2 linked regions of the Chroogloeocystis siderophila 5.2 s.c.1 genome follow. Each later gene encodes a partner of the first gene's protein in a complex. Links are inferred from orthologs where the notes say so. Each region holds a gene or a part of one and is shown in the gene's direction. Other genes may lie near its edges.

Evidence for each region. Proteins that work in one complex are often made in the same cells at the same time.
Region 2: the proteins of ndhC (region 1) and NIES1031_RS17610 are in contact, whole or in part, in a cryo-EM structure (PDB 7NYH), measured with the Escherichia coli proteins. The link is inferred for Chroogloeocystis siderophila 5.2 s.c.1 from one-to-one orthologs.

The regions. Positions count from the first base shown.
Region 1 is NZ_MRCC01000005.1:129,519-133,995, reverse strand. The notes cover bases 908-3,612. They hold ndhC (photosynthetic/respiratory NAD(P)H-quinone oxidoreductase subunit C), read left to right. Parts: upstream 908-1,931; coding sequence 1,932-2,294; downstream 2,295-3,612. Other genes in these bases: NIES1031_RS07120 (GNAT family N-acetyltransferase), read right to left, coding at 3,585-3,612; NIES1031_RS07125 (NAD(P)H-quinone oxidoreductase subunit J), read left to right, coding at 3,033-3,569; NIES1031_RS07130 (NADH dehydrogenase subunit K), read left to right, coding at 2,285-3,040; NIES1031_RS07140 (rubredoxin), read right to left, coding at 1,395-1,730; NIES1031_RS07145 (photosynthesis system II assembly factor Ycf48), read right to left, coding at 908-1,215. Outside these bases: psbE (cytochrome b559 subunit alpha), read right to left, coding at 1-15; more of NIES1031_RS07145, read right to left, coding at 205-907; more of NIES1031_RS07120, read right to left, coding at 3,613-4,073; NIES1031_RS07115 (right-handed parallel beta-helix repeat-containing protein), read right to left, coding at 4,169-4,477. UniProt on the Escherichia coli protein: NDH-1 shuttles electrons from NADH, via FMN and iron-sulfur (Fe-S) centers, to quinones in the respiratory chain. The immediate electron acceptor for the enzyme in this species is believed to be ubiquinone.
Region 2 is NZ_MRCC01000015.1:78,390-82,083, reverse strand. Bases 30-2,815 are described here. They hold NIES1031_RS17610 (NADH-quinone oxidoreductase subunit J), read left to right. Parts: upstream 30-994; coding sequence 995-1,636; downstream 1,637-2,815. Other genes in these bases: NIES1031_RS17600 (NAD(+) kinase), read left to right, coding at 2,026-2,815; nuoK (NADH-quinone oxidoreductase subunit NuoK), read left to right, coding at 1,716-2,021; ndhI (NAD(P)H-quinone oxidoreductase subunit I), read left to right, coding at 318-902; nuoH (NADH-quinone oxidoreductase subunit NuoH), read left to right, coding at 30-273. In the rest of the region: more of nuoH, read left to right, coding at 1-29; more of NIES1031_RS17600, read left to right, coding at 2,816-2,949. UniProt on the Escherichia coli protein: NDH-1 shuttles electrons from NADH, via FMN and iron-sulfur (Fe-S) centers, to quinones in the respiratory chain. The immediate electron acceptor for the enzyme in this species is believed to be ubiquinone.

The DNA.
Region 1 (4,477 bases):
TGTTGAGCCTGACATTGTGATTTCCTCCCGCTACAACTCTTATGACTAAATTATCCTATGAAACCTTAAGAAAAAGTAGCTAACCCACTATCTTTTCGCTTATTAGGTACCAATGCTTAGAGCATTGCTAGAACGCAGAGACACGATAGGAAAAACTACCTTTGTATTACATAATCTGGCTTCATTCATCTTTTGAGAATCATTTCATGCAGTTGCACTCGATCCTTGATATTTGAGCAAAACTCCGCGTTGACCGACAATAAATCCCTTTTCTGGTGTCAGAAAAACTATTTTGTAAAGGTTAGAAGGAACTTCTTCTACATCGCGGTCTTTTTGCCAAGTTTTACCACCATCAAAACTACATAATAAATTGCCGCTACCTCCCGCTATCCAGATTTCTTCTGGAGTCCGATATGCTAGATCCAGCAAACCCCAACTCGTAGAAAACTCAGGGTATTGAGCTTCTTCCCATTCATCAGGATTATCAGGTTTAGTAAATTGCACTTGACCACCACGTGCTAGCATCCACAAGCGCCCATCTGGAGCAAAACCCATATTCTGTACGCGGCGGGAACTATTGCGGTTATGCCCTTCCCAAGCTTCTTTACCAGGTTCCCAAACCGAATAAAAATTTCCTTTTGCCGAAACCGCCAAGTACCTGCCATCTGCGGCGCGGGCAATATTACGGACGACGCCAACAGCTTCTTGCACCATTGCTTTCCAGGTTTTACCGCTGTCGGTTGTGCGATAGATTGCGCCTACATCCGTCGTCATTTCGGCTGCGTGCGATCCTAAAGCAACGATCATGTTGGGATTTCCAGGAAGTTTCTCACTCAAAGGAATTTGTTCCCAAGATTTTCCGCCATCGGTAGTGTGTAATAAAAGCCCCGGTTCACCGACAATCCACCCTTCTTGTCCTGCAAAACTCACTGAAGAAAAAAGATAGTTCTGCTCACCTAAATCTAAGGTTCTAGGTTGCCAGGTTTCCCCACCGTCGGTTGTTTCCAAGAGTGTTGCCTTACTACCTACAAGCCAGCCATGTTTATCGTCGGTGAAGGCAATATCTTGAAGGTTAGATTCTGTTGGTACAGTAATCACCTTCCACGGGTTATTACTGATGGAAGGCGTGTTACTACACCCAACACATACAACACATAACAGAATAACTGTTAATAAAACAATGGCTCGTTGCCAAACTTTGAATAATGAACGCATTAGTATCTGTATATCTTGTAACAAAAATCAAAAAATTAAGGATCAAGGTTCAGCCGTTAGAGCAAGAGAAAAATTTTCCATTGTAAGTTTATAGCTTACCTAAGACGAGTGAAATTTGGTTCAAGACAACAATACGTCCTGCTCTCTGAACCCTGAGCTATATCAATCAAGAAGCGGACTTATTTTAGCCCATAAAGGCTCATAAACAACAAAAAACCTAGTGCCAAACCGCCAAAAATCAAAAGATTTTTTTGGGCTGGGGTTAGCTTGTTTACGCCAATACCATAGCCAAGATTTGATTCAAAGCCAGAGGCTTTTCCAGTCGGACCAATATTTTCAAATTGGGAAGTCCTTGCGCCACAAACAGGACACCGCCAAGAAGATGCTAGTTCTGTAAAAGGTGTGCCAGCAGGAACCTCTTCCTTGCTATCTCCCTTTGTCGGTTCATAAACGTAGCCACAGACGCGACACTCATAGCGATCTAGTCCTTGGCTCTCTACAACTGATTCGCTCATAGCAAAAGACAAAGTGGATAATGTGGGGGCAATTCTTAAATATACGTTAAAAATTATGACACAATTTCACTTTAGTTATTACCTTTGGCTATCTAGCTGAAAACTCAGTTTAATCAGTTGGTGTTAAGTTTTGCCAGGCTCCGTAACCACTGGGGATATATAATGTAAAAGTAAGTAACAAAATTATTTACATCAACAATTGTGTTTGTTCTTAGTGGTTACGAGTACCTTTTAGGCTTCCTATTAGTCTGTAGTCTGGTGCCTGCACTTGCGCTTTCTGCATCTAAGCTACTGCGACCAAGTGGTGGTGGTCCTGAACGGCGCACTACCTACGAATCGGGCGTAGAACCTATCGGTGGAGCTTGGATACAATTCAACATTCGCTACTATATGTTTGCCCTGGTCTTTGTGATCTTCGATGTGGAAACAGTCTTTTTGTATCCTTGGGCGGTTGCTTTCCATCGACTAGGGCTTTTGGCGTTTATTGAAGCTCTCATTTTTATTGCAATTCTGGTTGTTGCCCTTGTCTATGCCTGGCGCAAAGGAGCCTTGGAATGGTCATGAATCCAACTAACATCACGAACCAAGCGAATGATGGGTGGGATCAACAAAAAGAGAAGATCCTCAATCCTATTGAGCGCCCCACAGTTACACAAGATCTCTCAGAAAATGTCATCCTGACAACAGTCGATGACCTTTATAACTGGGCAAAGCTATCGAGCTTGTATCCGCTATTGTTTGGTACAGCTTGCTGCTTTATTGAGTTTGCGGCACTAATCGGCTCAAGATTTGATTTTGACCGCTTTGGCTTAGTTCCGCGTTCGAGTCCGCGACAAGCCGACTTGATCATCACTGCCGGAACAATCACGATGAAGATGGCACCTCAACTTGTACGTCTGTACGAGCAAATGCCTGACCCAAAATATGTCATCGCGATGGGTGCTTGTACGATTACGGGCGGTATGTTTAGCGTTGATTCGCCAACAGCGGTAAGGGGTGTTGATAAGCTTATGCCTGTAGATGTTTATCTCCCTGGCTGTCCACCTCGTCCAGAGGCAATTATGGACGCGATTATCAAGCTACGTAAAAAAATCGCCAACGAATCACTTCAAGAGCGGGGTCAAGTTAAGCAAACACATCGCTACTACAGTACAACGCATAGTATGAAGAGTGTTGCGCCGGTGCTTACGGGTAAGTACCTCCTCTCAGAGACGCGCACCGCAGCACCAAAAGAATTAACTGAAGCAATAGGAATGCCTATACCACCTGCACTTCAAGCAGTTGAAAAGGAGGAAGCAAGCCGTGGCTGAAGAACCCGAAAAGTCAGAAGCAGTTGAAAGCAGTGAAGCATCGCAGATCGTCGAAGCGGGCAAGATTTCGCAATGGTTGAGTGAAAATGGCTTCGAGCATGAATCGCTGGAGCCTGATCATTTGGGCGTAGAAATTATTAAGGTAGAGAGCGAGTATCTCTTACCAATCGCTACGGCGTTATATGCTTATGGGTTTAACTATTTGCAGTGTCAGTGCGCTTACGATTCGGGACCTGGACAAGATTTGGTAAGTGTTTATCACTTGATTAAAGTCAGTGACAATGCTGACCGACCCGAAGAAGTACGGCTCAAAGTCTTCTTACCTAGGGAAAATCCGAAGGTACCTTCGGTGTATTGGATTTGGAAAACTGCCGACTGGCAAGAGCGAGAGTCTTATGATATGTTCGGTATCATTTACGAAGGACATCCGAATCTCAAACGTCTCCTCATGCCAGAAGACTGGGTAGGTTGGCCGCTAAGAAAAGACTATATTTCACCTGAATTCTACGAATTGCAGGATGCTTATTAATTAATTGAACAGTTGTCAACAAGACACTATTTGCTTAACGTAAACGCGATCGCACCGTGCTGTTTCTACGCCGCTGGCAGGCTGATATCCATAACTTTCGTACAGCTTGACCGCCGTAGTTAAAACACTCGCAGTTTCAATCCAGATCTGTCTAAAACCACGTGCCGCGATCGCTTTTTCCAGCTGTTGTAATAAGTACTTTCCTAATCCTAAGCCTCTAACATGAGGCAGCAAATACATCTTCCGGATTTCTACTGCTTGTTCGCCACGCATTACAGGGTAGTATCCGCCCGTACCAACCAAGCGATCGTCTTGTTGAATGACCCAGAACTCGCCTTTTGTTGTTAGATAATAGTTTTCAACATCGACAACATCACAATCGGCGGCATGAGGCTCAAAATCAAGATGGTACTCGGCAAGAACCGAGCGGATAATGTCAGTAACAGGAGTGCGATCGCTTGGTTGCCAGTCGCGAATCAAAAAGTTTTGATACACCGCTTCCATTCACACTCCTTCAACTACAAATCGTAGAAGCAAAGGTGCAGTTAGCTGCGAGCCTCTTACGTCTATCACGTCACATGAGTTATCTCATTATAGTGCTAGAATTTAAGCGCTCCTAAGTTGACGGTGGTACCAGCAGCGACACCGATCGCATTCGCAATATCAGCAGGTAGCGGTTCGCCGCGCCCAATCGCTGGACTACCTGATTTGAGGCGAAAGTCATTGTCATTGGCATTCACAAAGAATGGGTCGCTGGAGTTAACCACATCAAGACTGTTCGATTCTAGACCTGTTGACGACTGGAAGCTTGCTAGCGAAGTGAACGATTGCGAACACTGGCTGCTACTGAGTCCCCATATCAGATTTGCTGGTTTTGTAGCCGAAGTTCGATAGTACGCGTTATTGTT
Region 2 (3,694 bases), on another replicon or contig:
CCTATTCCGCTAGACTTACTTGCTGGTTGGTTCGGTGTCAGTGAAACAAGTCCTTGGTTAGAGATAGTAGACGCTTCATTGGGTATCACAATGACTGTACTCAAAGCCTACTTCCTTGTATTCACAGCAATTTTATTACGCTGGACAGTACCTAGGGTACGCATTGACCAGTTGCTCGATTTAGGCTGGAAGTTTTTATTACCAGTTAGCTTGGCAAATCTACTGTTAACCGCAGCCTTGAAGCTTGCCTTTCCCACTGCCTTTGGTGGATAGCAATTAGCTGATTGCTAACAGCTACATAAAGAGAGAGACACACCATGTTAAAATTCCTCAAACAAGTTGGTGATTACGCGAAAGACGCGGTACAGGCTGGTCGTTATATTGGTCAAGGATTATCTGTCACTTTCGACCATATGGGGCGCAGACCAGTTACCATACAATACCCTTACGAAAAACTAATTCCTTCCGAACGCTTCCGAGGTCGCATTCACTTTGAATTTGATAAGTGTATTTCTTGCGAAGTTTGCGTGCGGGTTTGTCCGATTAATTTACCCGTCGTTGACTGGGAATTTGATAAAGCGAGTAAAAAGAAAAAACTGAAGCACTACAGCATCGATTTTGGTGTGTGTATCTTCTGCGGTAACTGCGTAGAATATTGTCCGACAAACTGTCTATCGATGACCGAAGAATACGACTTGTGTACGTACGATCGCCATCAATTGAACTACGACAACGTAGCCTTAGGACGCTTGCCTTATAAAGTGACTGATGACCCAATGGTGACACCGTTGCGCGAATTTGTTTACCTACCAAAAGGCGTTGTCTCACCTCACGACCTACCTGCAAACACACGTGGCGCGGGACTACATCCTGAAGAAATTTTAGAACAGCAGGAAAAGTAGTATTTTTTTATAGAGTGGGTGAGGAGCATTAATTGTTAGTGGAATGCGTCATTAGCAATTAGCAATTAGCAACTAGCAAAGGACAAAAAGCTGTGAATTTAGCTGAAGGAGTACAACTTGTTTCGTTCGGCATCTTGGCTGTGATGATGATTGGTTCAGCCCTCGGTGTTGTACTGTTTTCTAATATTGTTTATTCTGCCTTTTTGTTGGCGGGTGTGTTTGTCAGTATTTCGGGAATGTATTTGTTGCTCAATGCTGACTTTGTGGCAACAGCCCAAGTATTAATTTACGTCGGTGCAGTGAACGTCCTGATTTTATTCGCCATTATGTTGGTGAACAAGCGCGAAGACTTTAAACCTCTGCCAAATGCCTGGGTACGTCCGGTTGTAACTGCGATCGTTAGTGCGGGGCTATTTGTTTTATTAAGTACGATGGTCTTGGTTACGCCTTGGGCTTATTCCACTGAGGCAGTATCCAACGATACCACGATTGTTTTAATTGGTCAGCACTTCTTCAGTGACTTTTTGTTGCCTTTTGAGCTAGCATCGGTTCTACTACTTATGGCAATGGTTGGGGCAATTATTTTAGCGCGGCGCGAATTTTTGCCTGACCAAGTAATGACGCCTGACAAGCAGCAGCAACCTGTATTGACTTTACCCGAACGCCCCCGCGAATTAGTAGGAATTTCGAGTGATAAAACAAGTAATTTAGATGATAATCGTCGCAGTGAGTAGCGTTACTTAACTGTGCGTCATTTTTAGCCTGCGATCGCAGGCTTTTATGTATGATTTGTTTGAGGATAGATCAAGAAATATGCAACTTCAGTACTTTCTCTTGCTAGCTGCGGCTTTATTTTGTATTGGCATCTACGGCTTAATTACTAGCCGTAACGCCGTCCGCGTGCTGATGTCGATCGAATTGCTACTCAATGCGGTAAATCTCAATTTGATGGCATTTTCTAGCTATTTAGACCCACTAGAAATCAAAGGTCAAGTATTTACAGTATTCGTGATTACGGTCGCTGCTGCCGAAGCTGCTGTAGGATTAGCAATTATTCTCGCAATCTATCGTAACCGCGATACTGTAGATATGGAGCAATTTAACCTCTTGAAGTGGTAAGTGCGTGCAGCTTAATCAAGTTATTATTGCTCACAAAGCTGGAGATTCGCTAAGTAAAAGCTGGGCAGAAAAGTGTGCGCGGCAGTTGGAAAGTCGCAACTGTCGCGTCCTGATGGGACCAAGTGGACCGCAAGATAATCCTTATCCGGTATTTTTGGCGTCGTCAACACAGCCGATTGATATGGCTTTGGTACTAGGTGGAGATGGTACAGCTTTATCGGCGGCGAGAAATTTAGCAGCAGATCGCATCCCAATTTTGGCGGTGAATGTCGGCGGGAATTTAGGGTTTTTAACCGAGTCGTTTGATGTCTTTAAAGATTCCGAAAAAGTCTGGGATAGGTTAGCTTCGGATCTCTATGCAATTCAGCGGCGGATGATGCTACAAGCCCAAGTGTTTGAGGGAAATAGTAGCAATCTCGATCCTGTCAGCGATCGCTTTTTTGCCCTCAATGAAATTTGTGTTAAACCTGCATCGGCAGATCGGATGATTACTTCGATCCTGGAAATGGAAATCGATGGCGAGGTTGTCGATCAATACCAAGGTGATGGATTAATCATTGCCACACCTACGGGTTCTACGGCGTACACCGTGGCGGCGAATGGTCCGATTGTCCACGATGGAATGCAGGCGATTACGGTAACTCCAATTTGCCCGATGAGTCTTTCGAGTCGTCCGATCGTTTTACCTGCGGGTTCGGTTGTCAGTATCTGGCCTTTGGCAGATTACGAGTTGAATACAAAGTTATGGACTGATAGCGTTCTCGGAACTTCGATTTGGCCTGGTCAACGAGTCGATGTCCGCATGGCAGAATATCGTGCCAAGTTCATTATTTTACGCGAAAATTATTCGTACTATCAAACATTACGCGAAAAGCTACAGTGGGCAGGCGCGAGGATTCGCTACAGTAATAATCACCGAGATAATTAATCTGCTAGCTTAGCGACTAAAGTCGCAGCTACACAAGCCTAGTCTATAGATATCTTGCATGAATGCTTGGTGAATAAATTCGCAGCCGTCCACACTCTGTACATCTTTTTGGACTATACCGGTAAGGCATACTTTACCCTCTCAAAACTCTTATTTTAGTGTGCGCTCGTCAACTTTGTTTGAGTAGCCCCGACTTCAATCGTAGGAAGAGTGCAATTCATGCAGGAGGTCTACTGAAGACACAATTATAGGTTGAGAAATAAACGGATGTAAGCTTAGTTTACATCCGTTTATTTTCTTACTACCAGGCTTTTTTTTATCTTTATAAAGTTAAAGCTTTCATATTTTAAATATAGAAAAACACTAACAAATCAACTTACTTAATTGTTTGTATATCCCTGCCATGACAGAGTTTGAGGCTATACAACAAAGATTTTTACTTCAAAAAGTACCAAGTTTTTCCGAAATACAATGTAGTTGCATTGAGTTTAATTATGACGGCAATGCAGGGAGAAATCCCTGTTTTCTTGCCTGAATAAGTATAAATAACTATAAGGAACTATTTGTAATGGCTACGGTAACGTTTCAAACGCTTGTGTGCAATCATTCGCTGGGAATCGTAACATTAAAATTTCAATCCCACACAGTTTGGGGTCCTAGTGGAATGACAGCACATACACCAGTGACCATAAATGTGAACAGATCCTATAGCACTACATCTACAGTTATACTTTCGATACAAACT